DNA from 4 places in the Novosphingobium resinovorum genome. Region 3 is predicted to be linked to each of the others. Evidence: riboswitches for the same ligand, from Rfam matches in the RefSeq annotation. Region 3 holds a riboswitch; each other region holds the start of a gene.
The links. Region 3 has a riboswitch for cobalamin ahead of cobW (cobalamin biosynthesis protein CobW). Riboswitches for the same ligand answer to the same signal wherever they lie in the genome.
Positions count from the first base shown of each region.

Region 1 (4,194 bases), on a different replicon from region 3:
TAGCACAGCGCGTAGGCGCCGACGGTGGCCGCCAACACGCGCGCGGCGATGGCGCGCCAGTTCGGCTCTCGCCCTGGTTTCGGCCTCCCCGCCACGGTCAGAACCGCTGCTCGAAGGTGACCGCGACGCTGCGCGGCTCACCCAGGACCCACTGCGAGGTGGAGTAGCTGTTCTGGACGTAGATCCTGTCGAAGACGTTGCGCAAGTTGAGCGTCACGCTCGTCTTCTCGGCAAGGTCGTAGCGGGCCGAAGCATCGACCAGCGTATAGGCCGGGATGCGCCGGGTATTGGCGGCGTCGGAGTATCGCTTGCCGACATACCGCAGGCCCGCGTCCAGATGCAGCGGCTGCACCGGCCGCCATGACAGCCACAGGTTGGCCGCCTTTTCCGCGACGCCGATGGGCATGTTGCCGTCCCGGCTGACCAGCGCGGTGCCGACCAGTTCGTCGAAGTCGTCGTACCGCGCGTTCAGGATCGTGCCGTTGGCGAGCACGCTGAAGTCCTTCGTCACCGCCAGTCCGAACGAGGCCTCGACGCCGTAGGAAGATTGCTGTCCGACCTGCACCGACACGGTGGGATCGTTGGCGGATCGGGTCAGGATCTTCTTCTTGACGATGCGATAGCCTGACAGCGTGAACTCGCCGCGTCCGTCCAGGAAGGTCGCCTTGACCCCGGCCTCCCACTGGCGCCCGGTGGAAACGTCGAAGGTGGTCTGCGCCAGCGTCGCCGTGAGGAACGCCGTCACCGGGTCCGCCGCCGCCGAATACTGCGCATAGAGCGAGATCGTGTCGCTGGGGTTGTAGACCAGCCCCGTGCGCCAGCTGGTGCTCGGATAGCGGGCGGTGTAGTCCGCCGCCGGATCGAGGGCATCGTGCCGCTCGGTCTTCGGGCGATCGTAGCGCAGCCCCGTCACCAGCGAGAGCCGGTCGGACAGCGAGAGCCGGCTTTCGCCGAACAGCGCCCATTGCTGCACATCGGTCTTGTACTTGTAGCGGGTGCCGAATGTGCCGTCGAGGAACGTGCCCGGCGTATAGTCGTAAGGATCGACGAGGTCGAAGCGGCTGTTGGGCGAACTGTCGGTGCGCAGCAGCGAGCCGGTGTTGTACTCGCCGCCCAGGCTCAGGCGGTGGTCCATGCCAAGCAGCGTATGATCGAACACCGCGTTGAAGCGGTCGCCCCACTGTTTCGTCTTGTAGACAATCTCCAGATAGCTCGAGCGGCGGATCTGGTCGCCGGACCAGGCATAGCCCTCGGCATTGCGCCAGTGCTTGAAGCCGGTGAGGTAGTAGGCGACGTTGGTGATCGTCACCCCCTCGGCCGGTGTCCATTCGGCCTTGGCCTGGGTCCAGGCATCGTCGAAACGCAGCGAGCGGTCGGCGATGTTGTAGTTCTTCTTGCGGATTTCGCGCACCAGTTTGCCGTCTCGCAGCGGAGTGCCGTACCAGATCGTCGGGTCGAGGTCGGCGCGGTCGTGCGTCAGCGTCAGCACGAGGTCGTCGCGCGCCTGCCAGCGCAGCGCCGCCGAAAGCGCAAGACTGCGCGATTGCCCGCGCTCCATCCACCCGTCCGAACGGTTGTAGCTGAGATCGACGCGGTACGAGAGCCTGTCTCCGATCGGCCCGCCGATCCCGCCCGCCGCCGCATAAGTATCGAATGAACCGCCGCTGAGACGGACCTCGCCTTCGAACTGCTCGGTATTGGGCTTCTTGCGCACGACGTTGATCGCGCCGCCGATGCCGCCCTCTCCATAGAGGACCGAGGCCGCACCGCGCAGGACCTCGATCCGCTCGGCCATCCACGGGTCGGCGGGGAAGGTCTGCGTGGTCGTCGTGTAGACGCGCATCCCGTCGTAGAGCTGCATCACCGAGGTGTAGCCGGTGAACCCGCGCGAACTCAGCGAGTAACCGAAGGCCGAGCTGTTGTTGATGAGCCCCGGCGCGCGCGCGGCTGCGGCAACCACGGTGCGGTCGCCCAGGCTGCGGATCATCTCCCTGGTGATGACGTCGACGCTGGCCGGCGTCTGCATCGGCGTGAGGCCGAGGCGGCTGGAGGCGTCGGCCTGCTGGCCGAGTTGCAGGACACCCGCCTTGCGCGCGGTGACGACGATATTGCCCGCATCCGTGTTATTGGCATTCTCCGGCGCCGTCTCGGCGGCTTCCTGCGCCTGCGCCGAAGTCGCGGACATGCCAAGCATGCAGAATGACGCGCCCGAAGCGATCAGGCCGGAAAGAAGCGATCTCGTATTCATGTTGTAACCCCCGTTGCGTTTCCCAGTCGAACGGACAGGTTCCCGCGAGAGGGGTGTCCCCCCGCACGGGTGCAGCGGCGGAATCCGGGCGCGAACGAGCGACCGGCGAAACCCACCGTTGCGGCCTGGCCGCAAGTTCGTCGCTCAGACGGAGTACACCGTGCCGCGGCCATCCCCTGGACCAAGGCAAGAGCGACCGGACGCTGGCAGGTCTCCTGGCTTACGGGTCGTCACGCGATGCACGGCCTTCCCAGGCCTCGCAGGAGTTAGCGTCCGGCCCAGTGGCTGCGGCAGGGCACATTGGCCTGCCGCGATATGCATCGCGCTCACCGCTTACAGTTGCAGGGACAGCCTCGGCTTCGAGGGGTAGCCCCTCTCACCGCGTTCCCTTTTAAGCCCCTTTCGGAAGGCACCAACGCGATCGTGTCCCCCTTTTCGGAGGGACGGGCGGGGGATTATTCGCTGCGCGCACGATTTGCAAGCCGTTCGCGTGGGGCCTTCCGAAAGCCCGTCCTGCGAGTTTTCGGTTGCAACCTTGCTTTTCATTTTGGGCAACCCGTGCAATTTGCGGTGCCGATGACTGATCCACGACTCACCCTGATGGAAGCCATAGCCACGCGAAAGTTCGTGACGGCGCGTTACAACGGCAACACGATCACGCTTGCCCCGCACATGCTGTTCGAAAGGCACGGCGATCTTGTCGTCAGTGCCATGAACCCCGCGAAGGCACGCCGCAGCGACGAGGAGCCGGGTCTCGGCCAGTTCAAGCTGGCGGGCCTCTCGTCGATGGAACTGCTGAACGAGCACTTCGAGCCTCTGCCCTCCTACGACGGTACGCCCCCGCGCAGCGACGATTCCCTGATCCTTTCGGTCTGATCGCCCGATATCGCCAAGGTGATCGGCGGGTAGCTTCTAAAGTGTGCCCCATGTCTTCATGATCCCCTCCGAACGCCGCGCGATGACGCGGCACGGGATGAGGGAGAAGACATGCAGGCGCAGGACATCGTCGCAGCGGCAAGCGAACGGACCGGATTGAGCGACTTCGGCGATCCCGCGATCCTCGAAGGGCTTGGCGTGTTGCTGAAGTCCTACGAGGACGAAGCCAGATTCACCGAAGCGGGCATGGCGCGATCGGTCGATGCACTGGTGGCCGCGATGGCGAACCGGATGCGCGTGGAGGACTGGCTGGCGCGCCACCCCGAACTTCTGGAGCGCCCGGTCGAGAAGCCGCTGTTTGTCTTCGGCCTTCCGCGTACCGGCACCACGCTGGCGATCAACCTGCTGGAAGCCGACCCGGCGCGCCGCGCGTTCCTGCGCTGGGAAGCGTTCGATTCGGTGCCGCCGCCGCTGGTGCAGGAACTTCACGCCGGTCCCCGTCACGATGCCTGCCAGACGCGAACGCTGCAGGGGCTGAAGTACGCGCCGCAGATCGCCGCGATCCATTACGAGGAGGCCGACAGCCCGACCGAGTGCCAGTTCGCCATGGCGCCGTCGTTCTGCGCGCAGCTCTACGATTCCCAGGCGGACATTCCGGGCTACCACCGCTGGTTCCTGGACGAGGCCGACTACGCGCCCGCCTTCCGCTACGAAAAGCGGCTGCTGCAGCTGCTTCAGGCCAATGCCCCGGGGCGCTGGACGCTCAAGAACCCCTGGCACCCGTTGTTCCTCGATGCCCTGACGGCCGAGTTTCCTGACGCGCAACTGGTCATGACGCACCGCGATCCGGTCGAAGTGCTGGGCTCGGCCTGCAGCCTCGTCAAGGAAGTGCGGCGGATGTACAGCGATCAGGTCGATCTTCGGGCCATCGGAGAGAATCTGTTGGAGACGTTCGACCTGATGATCGCGCGGTCGAACGCCTTTCGTGCGAAGCACGGGCACGATGCGATCTTCGACGTGCAGTATCGCGATCTGGTGCGCGACCCGCTCGCCACGGCGCAGGGCATCTA
Region 1 is NZ_CP017076.1:1,632,387-1,636,580, forward strand. It holds gene BES08_RS24485 (hypothetical protein) at 1-95, opposite strand, end outside; gene BES08_RS24490 (TonB-dependent receptor) at 98-2,248, opposite strand; cobalamin riboswitch at 2,437-2,678, opposite strand; gene BES08_RS24495 (hypothetical protein) at 2,825-3,124, shown strand; gene BES08_RS24500 (sulfotransferase family protein) at 3,236-4,194, shown strand, end outside.
Region 1: another riboswitch for cobalamin. It lies ahead of BES08_RS24490 (TonB-dependent receptor); the one in region 3 lies ahead of cobW (cobalamin biosynthesis protein CobW).

Region 2 (4,194 bases), 1.7 Mb from region 3:
CACATTCAGCCTGATCGGCCTTTCTTCCAACCCTGCATGCGCCCCACGATCCGGTCCAGCGGCAGGCTGAGGCCAGTTGGCGGGTTGCATGCGCCAGCCGCAAGACAGGCCTCAATGTCGCTTATGGTCTCGCTCGTCGCTTCTTGCGGTACGGTGTAGATGTACACGAAGCGTAGCACGCATCCCCGGATCATGGCCCGGATAAGCGGCAACCGACGCTCTATCCCGTCGAATGACGGGACAGGGCGTGGCTGGTGATCAGAACGTGTAGCGTGCGCCGATCTTGAACGTGCGTGGTTCGATCACGCGGCTGAGACGTCCTTCGACCGGGCCATTGGTGTCGAACGCCGGGATGTAGGATTCGTAGTAATAGGCGATATCCTTGTCGTGGCTGTCGAAGATGTTCAGCACCTCACCGTAGATCTCGATCTTGCGGCCCTTCCATGCGGCGCGGGCGTTTACGATCGTGCTGCCTTTGTCGCGCAGCGAGTTGTCCTCGATCAGCGGGTAGGGGCCGAGATGCCGGACGCGCACGCTCGCCTCCCACGGATCGAGCACGATCGCCGCGCCGGCGGAGACCGCGTTCTCGACCGCGTTGGGAATGCGATCTCCGTTGTCGTAGCGCGAGTGGCTGGCGACATAGCTGCCGTCGAGCGCCAGCCACGGCAGCGGGCGCCAGAACCCGACCACCTCGTAGCCATGACGCTTGCTGGCGCCGGTCGGCTCCACCGCGTTGGAATCGCCGACGAAGCGCAGTTCGCTGCCCACGTCGAGCCACCAGTACGTCGCGGTCAGTGAGACGGTGCCCAGTTGCAGGCGCCCGCCAAGTTCCTTGCCAGTGCCGCGCACCAGAACGGGCACGGGCGATTCCACGTTCACCGCACCGCGCACGTCGTTGGAATGGAAGCCGCGGCCCCAGTTGGCATAGACTTCGAACTGCGGGACGATCTCGTAGGCTGCCGATACCTTGGGTGAGACGATCGAATCGTGTCCGCTGCCGGTTCCCAGTTCGGTCGCCATGGCGTCGCGCGCGCGGACGGCGTAGTGGTAATAGTCGCCTCGCAGGCCTCCGGTTAGCCTGAGGCCGGGCACCGGCTTCCAGGTCGCTTCGCCATAGAGCGCGCCGGACAGTTCCTCGACGTGATATCGACCCAACGAGGACAAAAAGGCGCGGGTTTCGGTACGATTCACCCCGACGTTGCCGATGTGATCGTAGCGGTTTTCAGTGCCAATGCTCAGTTGCAGCGTCGAGCCCAAAGCCCATTGCTTGCGCGCGGTGACACCCACGACCCAGCGCTTGTCGAACTGGTCGATCTGCGCGCTGGTGCTGTCCGGATCGGCATAAGTTGGGTTCGAATACATGTTCCAGTCGTAGTACTGGGCATAGACATTAGCGCTCCAGTTCGGCTGTCGCACCGCGACGTTGCCGACGAAGCGCGTTGTGCGGCCACGCGCCGAAGGATCGGGGGAGCAGAATTCGTCAGGGCACAGCGCACTGCCGATGATCCGCTCGGGGATCTGCTCGGTCGGCCGCCAAGTGGCGTGGTAGGCGTGGAGCGATGCTTCGACGGTGCCTTCGCCAGCGGACGCGATGTACTTCGCAAAGCCGGAGTAATGCCGCAGATGCTCGGCCTCCTGCCAGGGACCATCATAGCGCTTGGCCTGCCCCACCAGCGTGAGACTGCCACCCGCCACATCCTTGATGTTGCCACCGGCGGCCAGCCGCCCCGACTTGTACGATCCACCCTCTACCGAGATCCACGGGCGGTCGAACCCATCGATGGTCGTCATGTAGGCCGCGCCGGCCAGTGCAAAGTCGCCGCCATCTGCGCGGTACGGCCCCTTGCGGAAGTCTTCGCGGGCGACGATCTCGGGGATCAGGCCGTTGAGATCGAGATAGCCTTGGCCATGCCCGTGGCTGCGCAGGTTCATCTGCACGCCATCTATATAAGTCGTGAAGTCGGTGCCGTGATCGAGGTTGAAGCCGCGCAGGAAGTACTGGTTGGCCTTGCCGCTGCCCGAATGCTGCGCCGCTACCATGCCGGGCACCGCCTCAAGCAGTTCGGCGACCCGCAGAAGCGGACGGACCAGCAGGTCGGAACCGCCGACGCTGCCCTCGCTGGCGGCATGGGCGGTGCCGATCTTGGCCTCGCCGCGTCCGAACACCACGATTTCGCCGGAACCGCCATCCGCGCCGCCGGCGGATGCCTCTTCGGCGCAGGCGGGCATCGTCGCCAGCGCCATTGCGGTGCCTGCCACGATGCGCACCAGCGCAGCGCTTTTCATCAAATTCATCATCATTCCCCCCGACGCCTGCGACTGGGTGGGAGGCTTGCCGCCATCAAGACGGTCGACGCGCGCCGGCGGTCGGACGCCGCGGGCGACCGTCTGCGCGAACCGATGCGGCCTCCACCGCTGGTTCGTCGCTCGAACGGAATGATTCCGGGCCTTGGCCACCCCCTGGACCACGGCATGAGCGACCAGACGCAGGCAGGTCTCCTGGCTCACGGGTCAATGCGACGATGCAAGGCCTTCCCAGGCCTCGCATGTTGCAGCGTCCGGCCCAGTGACTGGCGGCAGGAACCTTTGCCCCACCGCACATATGCATCGCGCTCACCGCTTACAGTTGCAGGGACAGCCTCGGATTCGAAGGGCATGCCTTCTCACCGTGTTCCCTTTTAAGCCTCTTTCGAGGCACCAGCGCGATCTTGTCTGCACCAATGAAGGGCAGATATGGCGCGCTATCTCAAACGGTTTCACGGCACAAGCCTGTCTGTATGGCGTCCAGGTACGGCCTGTATCCTGAACTCCCGACTAGCGATGCCAGGGCTAACGGGCCGCTCCGGGGAGCAAAATTTGCTTCCGAGCGCGTGGCAAGGGTCGGCGGCGGCCGGATCGATTGTCGAATTGCGTGAAATTTCGGTCATCGCTGTGCTAAAGTCGCCTCCGTGCCATGCATCGCAGCCGATCGCAGAACTCTGGTCGCCAAGACGTCGTTGCGCTGCTATCGCCTTTCATCCTGCACCCTGAAACGGGTTCTGCGGCCTTGCGTGCTACGTTCACTCGCGAGGATAGGTTTCTCGGACTTAGCTTAAGGTACTTAAAAGATGACATTCGACAGGGGAAATCGCGGCCAAGGTCGCGACCGGTTCGGCGGCGGCGATGATCGTTGGAGCGGCGGCAACGATCGCTTTGGCGGTGGTGACCGCTTCGGTGGCGGCCAGCGTGGCGGCTTCGGCGGATCGCGAGGCGGCGGTTTTGGCGGTGGCGGTGGCGGTTCGCGCGGCGGCCCGGGCCAGGTTGTCGGTCAGGGCCGTGGGACGGTCAAGTTCTTCAACCCCGACAAGGGTTTCGGCTTCATCCAGCTTGAAGGCGGCGGCGACGATGCATTCGTGCACATCAGCGCCGTGCAGTCCGCCGGCCTCGAAACGCTGGCGGAAGGTCAGCAGCTGGAATTCCAGCTGGTCGAGCGAGGCGGCAAGATTTCCGCTTCCGAACTGACCATCGTGGGCGAGGTCATCGTTGCCGAACGTCGCGAGCGAAGTGCCGCACCTGTTCAGAATCAGTCCACTGGCGAGAAGGCCACCGGCACCGTCAAGTTCTTCAATAGCATGAAGGGCTTCGGCTTCATCGTCCGCGATGACGGTCAGCCTGATGCGTTCGTGCATATCAGCGCCGTCGAGCGCTCCGGTCTGCATGGCCTTTCGGAAGGCGATCAACTCGAATTCGAAATCGAGATCGATCGCCGGGGCAAGGCGTCGGCCGTGAATCTGGTCCAGCGCTGACTGATCTGGCCATGGCTGCCGCAGGAGGTCATGGCCTCATCTCGGGCTTTCCTCGATCGCATCGCGATCGGCGACGGACATCGAGCGGCTTATGTCGAAGGCCTTGATCAAAGCTGCCTTCGACAGGCCGACTGCGGGACGAGGGACGTGTTTCCTTGATTCGAACGTGCAGCATGCGGGCGGACCAGCTTCCTCCTGGAACCGATGTCCGGCCGCATTGCTTGAACCTTAGACCTGAAGTGGTTCATCCCTGCCTGTAGGCCGCCCTTCACCGGCATCATCAGGCTGATGATCTGAGAACCTAGCCTTGTCCTGGCGTCACCATCGTCATGAAAAGGCCAATAACGACAACGGATTGCATGACTAACGACGATCGCAGCGGCGACAACGACTCTCCTCTTCTCGACCT
Region 2 is NZ_CP017075.1:3,578,009-3,582,202, forward strand. It holds gene BES08_RS16695 (Rrf2 family transcriptional regulator) at 1-14, shown strand, start outside; gene BES08_RS16700 (TonB-dependent receptor) at 259-2,301, opposite strand; cobalamin riboswitch at 2,473-2,717, opposite strand; gene BES08_RS34595 (cold-shock protein) at 3,108-3,785, shown strand; gene rpoD (RNA polymerase sigma factor RpoD) at 4,145-4,194, shown strand, end outside.
Region 2: another riboswitch for cobalamin. It lies ahead of BES08_RS16700 (TonB-dependent receptor); the one in region 3 lies ahead of cobW (cobalamin biosynthesis protein CobW).

Region 3 (4,194 bases):
ACAACCCGCTGCTGCCCAACTACAAGCACGTGCCGATCGGCTATCACGGCCGCGCGTCCTCGATCCGTCCCTCGGGCGTACCGGTCGTGCGACCCACCGGCCAGCGCAAGCCGCCCGAGGCCGATGCGCCGATCTTCGCGCCGACTGCAAGGCTCGACTACGAACTGGAGATGGGCGTCTGGATCGGCAGCGGCAACGACCTCGGCGAGCCCGTGCCGATCACCGATGCTGCGCAGCATATCGCCGGTTTTTGCCTGCTCAACGACTGGTCCGCGCGCGATGTGCAGGGGTGGGAATACCAGCCGCTCGGCCCGTTCCTGTCGAAGAACTTCCACTCGACGATTTCGCCATGGGTCGTCACGCCCGAAGCCCTCGCGCCCTTCCGCGCGGCCCAGCCGCCCCGACCGGAAGGCGACCCGCAGCCCCTGCCCTATCTGTCTGACGCGGATGATCAGGCCCACGGCGCGCTGGGCGTCATGCTGCAGGTCCACCTGACCACGCAGGCCATGCGCAAGGCCGGGCTTCCGCCCCATCGCCTCAGCCACGGCCCGGCGACCAACATGTACTGGACGGTGAACCAGATGGTCGCGCACCATGCATCCAACGGCTGCAACCTGACGCCCGGCGACCTGCTCGGCACCGGCACGATTTCCGCTCCCGAGCGAGAGGGTTTCGGCAGCCTCATGGAATTGTCGCAGGGCGGCAAGTCGCCCCTCACCTTGGCCAGTGGCGAGACCCGCACGTTCCTGGAGGACGGCGACGAAATCTCCATCACCGCCACCGCCGCCGCTGACGGCTTCGTTTCCATCGGTTTCGGAGAATGCCGCGCCCGCATCCTTCCGGCACGCTGAAACCAACACTTGCGCCCACCCCTGCCTCCCGGTATCCGCCGGGAACAAGATCGCGCCGGTGCCCCGCAAGGGGCTTAAAAGGGAAGGCGGTGGGAACGGTTCGCCGTTCGAATCCGCAGCTGTCCCTGCAACTGTAAGCGGCGAGCGCGATGCACATCGCCTGTCCCCAGCGGGACGGGCAGCCACTGAGGCCGGACGCTGCGACATGCGAGGCTTCGGGAAGGCCGTGCATCAAGCTGTGACCCGCGAGCCAGGAGACCTGCCGGCGTCTGGTCGCTCTTGCCTTGGTCCAGGGGATGGCCGCGGCACGGTTCACCGTCTGAGCGACGACACGCATGCGGCCCGGGGCCGCGGCGGAGCAGGTCGCCGGGCGTCTTCGCGCCTGTCCGTCGCCCCTGCCCCGCGCCGGCGCGAAAGCGCCGGTACGCCCCGCCGCGAGAAGTCGCCGGCGCGGGAGTGAGACCCTTGAGCAAAGTACCCACCACCGTCATCACCGGCTTCCTCGGCGCGGGCAAGACCACGCTGATCCGCCACCTTTTGCAGAACGCCAAGGGCCGCCGCCTCGCCCTCGTCATCAACGAGTTCGGCGACGTCGGCGTCGACAGCGAACTGGTCAAGGGCTGCAATGACGAGGCCTGCCCCGAGGACGATATCCTTGAACTCGCCAACGGCTGTATCTGCTGCACCGTGGCCGACGACTTCCTGCCGACGATGCAGAAGCTGCTCGACCGCGAGACCCCGCCCGACCACATCATCATCGAGACGTCGGGCCTCGCGCTGCCCAAGCCACTGGTCAAGGCCTTCCAGTGGCCGGACATCCGCACCCGCGCGACAGTGGACGGCGTGATCGCCCTGATCGACGCCGATGCCGTCGCCGCCGGTCGCTTCGCTACGGACGAAGAGGCACTTGCCGCCGCCCGCGCCGCCGATCCCAACCTCGACCACGACAGCCCGCTCGAGGAACTGTTCGAGGAACAGTTGGGCTGCGCCGACATGGTGGTGCTCAACAAGACCGACCTCGTCGATGCGGCCGTGCTGGCCGAAGTCGAGAAGACCGTCGCCGCCGAGACGCGCCCCGGCGTCAAGATCGTGCGCGCGGACCACGGCGCGGTCGACATCGCCGCGCTGCTCGGCATCGTCGCGGCGGCCGAGGACGACCTCGACAGCCGCAAGTCGCATATCGACGGCCTCGACGACGATCACGACCATGACGACTTCGACACCTTCATCCTGAACGGCGGCGAAGTGGCCGATATCGACGCGCTGCTGGTAGGCCTGAAGGAACAGATCGCCGCGCACGACGTGCTGCGCGTGAAGGGCATGGTCGCGCTGGCGGGCAAGCCCAGCCGCCTCGTCCTGCAGGGCGTCGGCCCGCGCATCCAGCACTTCTTCGACCGCGCCTGGAAGGCCGAAGAGCCCCGCCGCACGCAGTTGGTGGTGATCGGCCAGAAGGGGCTGGACCGCGCGGCCATCGAAGCCGCGCTGGCGGGTGTGCTAGGTTCGGTCCCGGCGTAAGCACAACCATGTACCCCAACCTTCGTCATTGCGAGCGTAGCGCGGCAATCCAGAGCCGCGCAAACCGCCCTGGATTGCTTCGCTGCGCTCGCAATGACGAGCGGTGGGGAGGCGAACCGGCGTTGAACGAAGATCTGCGGCTTCCCCCCCTCCTCCGTCATTGCGAACCCGCGCAGCGGGTGAAGCAATCCAGGGCGGTTCGCACTGCCGTCAGCCCGGCGAGCGCCGCCTGATGCACCTGCTTTCCGCCACCCCGGGCACGATCTCCAACGGCGAGGAGGCGATCGACCTCGACCAGCCGCCGGGCGACGTCGTCATCCTGACGGTGGCGGACAGCGAACTCGCCTGCTTCGCCAAAGCGGCGGCAGGGCTGCCGGAGGGCGCGCCGAGCGTCCGCCTCGCCAACCTGCTGCAGTTGCGGCACCCGTATTCGGTCGACCTTTACGTCGAGAAGGTGATCGCCCACGCAAAATTCGTCTGCGTGGTGCTGCTCGGCGGCAAGAGCTACTGGCCCTACGGCATCGACGAAATCGCGCTGATCGCCCGCGAGAAGGGCATCGCCTTCGCCGCCATCGCCGACGGGCGTGAGGATGATCCGACGCTGACGGTCGCCTCCACCCTCCCCGCCGAGACGGTCGAGCACCTCCGCGACTACCTGCGGCAGGGCGGCAGCGCCAATGCCCTGTCGTTCCTGCGCACCGCCGCAAGGCTGATCGGCGCGGACTGCGGCCAGCCGGACGATCCGGTGCCGGTGGCCGACGCCGGGCTCTACCTGCAAGGCGTGGATCGGCCGAGCTTGGCCGACTTGCGCGCATCATGGCGCCCCGACGCCCCTGTCGTGCTGCTGGTATTCTACCGCGCGCTGATGATCGCGGGCACGCTCGACGCCGTGGACGCGATGGTCGCCGCATTGCAAATGCGCGGGTTCAACGTCGCCGCCGTCCATGTCCGCGCGCTGCGAGAGCCTTTCGCCATCGACTGGCTCGGCGGCCTGATGGCCGAGATCGCGCCCGACGTGATCGTCAATGCCACCAGCTTCGCCTCCTCGTCCTCGGGCGAGCCGCGCGTCGGCGGGGTTCTCGAACGCGCCGACTGCCCGATCCTGCAGGTCGCTTTCGCGGGTGTCGAGGAAGCGGACTGGCAGGCCGCCGCACGCGGCCTCGGCCCGCGCGATCTGGCGATGAACGTGGCGCTTCCCGAACTCGACGGCCGCCTGTTCACCCGCGCCGTCGCCTTCAAGGCCGCCGAACGCTTCGACGAAGTGACGAAGTGCGGCATCGTCGTCCCCCGCGTCGCGCCCGATCGCGTGGCCTTCGTAGCAGACCTCGCCGCCAACTGGGCGAGCCTGCGCCGTACCGTGCCCGCGCAGCGCAAGGTGGCGCTGGTGCTCGCCAACTATCCCAACCGCGACGGGCGGATCGGCAATGGCGTCGGCCTCGACACGCCCGCCAGCGCGGCCTCGATCCTCTCCAGCCTTCGTGCCGCCGGATACGATACCGGCGGCGCGCCCGAGGACGGGCAGGCGCTGATGCGGCTGATGACCGGCGGGGTGACCAACGACCTCACATCACTGGATCGACCCGGCGAGATTTCGCTGCCGCTGGCCGACTACGAAGCCGCCTTCGCCGGAGTGCCCGAAAGCGCACGCAAGAAGATGCTGGAGCGCTGGGGTGCGCCCTCTGCCGATCCCTTCGTGAAGGACGGCGCGTTCCGGCTGGCAGTCCACCGCTTCGGCAATGTCTGCGTCGCCGTGCAACCGGCGCGGGGGTACAACATCGACGCCAAGGAAACCTACCACGACCCGGCGCTGCCGCCGCCGCACGCCTAC
Region 3 is NZ_CP017075.1:1,486,704-1,490,897, forward strand. It holds gene fahA (fumarylacetoacetase) at 1-851, shown strand, start outside; cobalamin riboswitch at 891-1,132, shown strand; gene cobW (cobalamin biosynthesis protein CobW) at 1,317-2,366, shown strand; gene cobN (cobaltochelatase subunit CobN) at 2,599-4,194, shown strand, end outside.

Region 4 (4,194 bases), 760 kb from region 3:
GCCGCATCGCGAAAATCGATTGCAGCGGTGTCGAAAAGAGAGGCGGCAATGGCGCTCGCGCGCTGCATCACCGGGCCGTGTAGGCGGAGCTTGTCGTGGATGCCCGGCAATCCGGTCATATCGCGCTCCTTCTAGAATTAACCGTGTTCTGAAGGTGCTTATGAGGAGCGGACGGCAAAGAGAGCGGTAATTTAGGGGGGGAGATGTGCTTAATAATTACCGTCAGAAGGACGATCTAAATGGGCCGTCGTCCCGGACTTTATCCGGGACCGCTGGGGTTTCTTGGGGCAATCGCAGGCCGCGCGCGGCGATGTGGGCGGTTCACGGCCAGCGGTCCCGGATCAAGTCCGGGACGACGAGTCGAATCGCAAGCGCTTGTTGAACCCCGTACTTAAACTTCCTCGCCCCCTGCCGGTTTAGGGGCTGGCGGCGCTGGAAACCCACCCGCCGGGACCAACGGGACACTTCACGGGAACACGCACAATGTTAGTCATCAACACCAACATCAGCGCGATCCGCGCCTCGAACGCATCGAATTCGGCCAACAAGGCCCTTGGTACCGCAATGGAGCGCCTGTCGACCGGCAAGCGCATCAACTCGGCCAAGGACGACGCGGCGGGCCTCGCCATCTCGACCTCGATGACCTCGCAGATCCGCGGCATGAGCCAAGGCATCCGCAACGCCAACGACGGCATCTCGCTGGCCCAGACCGCCGAAGGCACGCTGTCGGAAGTCGGCAACATGCTGCAGCGCGTGCGCGAACTGGCGATCCAGTCGGCCTCGGGCACTTACCAGACCTCGGACCGCGCGGCGATGCAGCAGGAAGTCTCGGCGCTGACCACGCAGATCAACGACAGCTTCACGCAGGCCAAGTTCAACGGCAACACGCTGATCTCGACCACCGCCGGCGCCGACCTCACCTTCAACATCCAGACCGGTTCGCAGGGCGGCCAGCAGGTCGGGCTGACCTCCAAGGCGATCGACGGCACCAAGGTTTCGGCGACCGCCCTCGACGTGACCGACGCCACGAAGGCGGCGACCACGCTTACCAACGTCGATGCCGCGCTGTCGGACGTCAACGCCACCCGCGCCTCGCTGGGTGCCGGCCAGAACCGCCTCGAATCGGCGATCAACAACCTGACCAACACCACCACCAACTTGTCCGACGCCCGCAGCCGTATCGAGGACGCCGACTACTCGGCCGAAACCACCGCGATGGCCAAGGCGCAGATCCTCAGCCAGGCATCCACCGCGATGCTCGCACAGGCCAACCAGAGCCAGCAGAACGTCCTCTCGCTGCTGCGCTGATAACGGACTGAAATATAGAACCTTCCTATCCCGGAAGGTTCGGAAAGCCCGGTGGTTCCCCATGACCGCCGGGCTTTCTTGCGTGGTAAAAGACCCACCCCCAGCCCCTCCCGCAAGCGGGAGGGGAGCAGAAAGGGATTGCCCTCCCGCAAGCGGGAGGGGGGCGAGACTTGCTCGTTTACGCCCTAGTCGCAGCGGGGTGGGCTGGCCGCCGCCCCCACTTCCACCGTGTCCAGACCGCCCCAGCGGTACACGGCCCAGCTCAGCAACCAGCACACCACGAACAGGCCGACGATCAGGAAGCCCAGCGTGTTGAACTGCTCCGAAAGCGAGGCCGCCCCGGACCACACGCCGCCCTCCAGCCCGAATTTGTCCGACAGCAGCGCGGCGGTCTGGATCGAGCCGATCACCAGCGCCACCATGGCCGAGATCGCGGTGATGACGATGTTGTAGTAGAGCTTGCGGATCGGCTTGACGAAGGCCCATTCGTAGGCCCCCAGCATGATGACGCCGTCGGCGGTGTCGAGCAGGGCCATGCCCGCCGCGAACAGCACCGGGAACACCAGCACCGACCCCAGCGAAACGCCGTCCGCCGCATGCGCGCCCGAGAGGCCGAGGATGGCGACTTCGGTGGCGGTGTCGAAACCGAGGCCGAACAGGAAGCCGAGCGGCGCCATGTGCCAGGCATGGCGCACCAGCCGGAACACGGGGCGCAGGATTCGCGCGATCAGCCCGCGTCCGGCGAGCAGCATGTCGAGGTCTTCCTCGGCATAGGTCCCGCCGCGCCGCACCTCGACGAAGCGTTGCCAGACCCCGCGCAGGATCGCGAGATTCATGATCGCGATCAGGAACAGGAAGCAGGCGGAAATGATCGTCGCGATCACCCCGCCCGAACGGCCGAATGCCTCGAAATCATCGAGAGTGCCTGCTGCCAGCGCGATGGTGGTCGCGGCGATCAGGACGATGGCGGAATGGCCGAGCGCAAACCAAAGGCCCACGGTGATCGGGCGCTGGCCTTCCTGCATCAACTTGCGAGTGACGTTGTCGATGGCGGCGATGTGGTCGGCGTCCACCGCGTGGCGCAGGCCGAGGCTCCAGGCGAGGAGGGCGGTGCCCAGCATCACCGGGCTGGCGTGGAACAGGCTGAACGCCCAGCCCCAGACGACCAGGTTGGCGGCGACGAGCAGAAAAAAGAGCACGGTTATCCGGCTCTTGAGAGAGGTTTTCGCGGGCGACATCGGCGTTCTGATCCGTCTTCGCGTCAGCGACCTGACGGGGGCGTGCCGCGCACTCGGCGCGGTCGGCACGGGAGGCCCCGGACGGACGCGGCAGCGCCCGGCGTCCCTCGCGCCGATGCGGCCCCCGCCGCACGTTGCGTCGCTCAGACGGAAGTTACCGTGCCGCGGCCATCCCCTGGACCAAGGCAAGAGCGACCGGACGCAGGCAGGTCTCCTGGCTCGCGGGTCATCGCTTGATGCATGGCCTTCCCGTGGCCTCGCATGTCGCAGCGTCCGGCCCAGTGGCTGCCGGCGACCACCTTCGGGGCACCGGCCTATGCATCGCGCTCGCCACTTACAGTTGCAGGGACAGCCCCGGATTCGGATGAGAACATCCTCACCGCGTTCCCTTTTAAGCCCCTTGCGGGGCACCGGCGCGATCTTTCGCCGAAATGCTCAAGGTGAACGCTTCGGCGCGGCCTTCCTAATCGCGCGCCTGCTCCGCCGCAAGAGGGGGCTATTCGGCGATGTTCATCGCGTATGTGCGCCGGGCGAAGCGCCAGCGGCCGTCGTGGCGGACGAGGTCGTCGAAGTAGCGGGCGGCGAATTTCATCACCTTGCCCTCGATCCGGGCGATCTCGCGTACGTGGCAGCGGCCCTCGGCGGTGTCGCCCGAAACCTGGATCGCGCCTGGCATGGCGAAAAAGACCATCGCGTCCATCGTGGCGAACAGGTCGTCCCAAGTGCGCGAGAGGGCTTCGTGGTCCGCCGCTTCCTGCCGATGGTCAAGTGGCCGGCTTGGCACGTTCACGGCACCGGGCGTCCGGGGATCGAACTGGAGGATCTGGTGGAGGTCGGCCTCGTCGCGCTCACCGAATGCGCGCAGAAACACGATCTGCCGACCGAGGACGGCTTCGCCGCCTATGCCAAGATGCGGGTGCGGGGGGCGATGGTCGATCTTGTGCGCCGCAACGTGCAGGGCACGCGCGGCACGTCCGAGCGCCGCCGCATGCTGGCGCACAAGGAGACGCAGCTTCGGGGCTGGCTCGGCCGCGATCCCCGGCCTGACGAACTGGCGCAGGCGATGGGCATGGGCGAGGGTGAGTTGGTCTCGCTGCAGGATGCTGCCCGCCCGATGCGTTTCGAGCCGATCGATGAGGTCTATTCCGACCAGTGGATGACTTTCGCGACGGAAACGCCTGACAGCTTCGCGATGCTGGTCGACGCCGAGATGCGCGGCGCGGTCATCGCGGCGATCACCGACCTGCCGGACCGGCTCAAGCTGATCGTGCAGCTCTACTTCGTGGAGGAACTGAACCTCGCCGAGATCGCCGAGGTCTTGCAAGTTTCGATCCCGCGCGTGCATCAGCTGAAAGCGCAGGCGATCGACAAGCCGCGAGAGAGCCTGAAAGGCGTCGCCGAAGTCCTCTGACCGGCACAATCCGGGGATTCATGCGAGGGCGGCGAAATTAATCACACCCACAACCCCTTGGGGCTGCACTTTTTCCTTGCCCCCACATATTCCTGTGGGAAGATGATTCACGCACTCGATTTGCGCGCGATCTTGCCTATCTCTGGCCTTTCCGCCCAAGCGTGAAAGCGTTGTGGGCGAACGCAATTTCAGACGATCCACCGGAGCCGCCCATGTCCCTTCTCGAAGCCCGCAAGA
Region 4 is NZ_CP017075.1:2,248,857-2,253,050, reverse strand. It holds gene BES08_RS33945 (hypothetical protein) at 1-119, opposite strand, end outside; gene BES08_RS10490 (flagellin N-terminal helical domain-containing protein) at 484-1,308, shown strand; gene BES08_RS10485 (HoxN/HupN/NixA family nickel/cobalt transporter) at 1,494-2,546, opposite strand; cobalamin riboswitch at 2,734-2,976, opposite strand; gene BES08_RS31765 (nuclear transport factor 2 family protein) at 3,043-3,237, opposite strand; gene BES08_RS10480 (sigma-70 family RNA polymerase sigma factor) at 3,286-3,957, shown strand; gene BES08_RS10475 (ribonucleotide-diphosphate reductase subunit beta) at 4,170-4,194, shown strand, end outside.
Region 4: another riboswitch for cobalamin. It lies ahead of BES08_RS10485 (HoxN/HupN/NixA family nickel/cobalt transporter); the one in region 3 lies ahead of cobW (cobalamin biosynthesis protein CobW).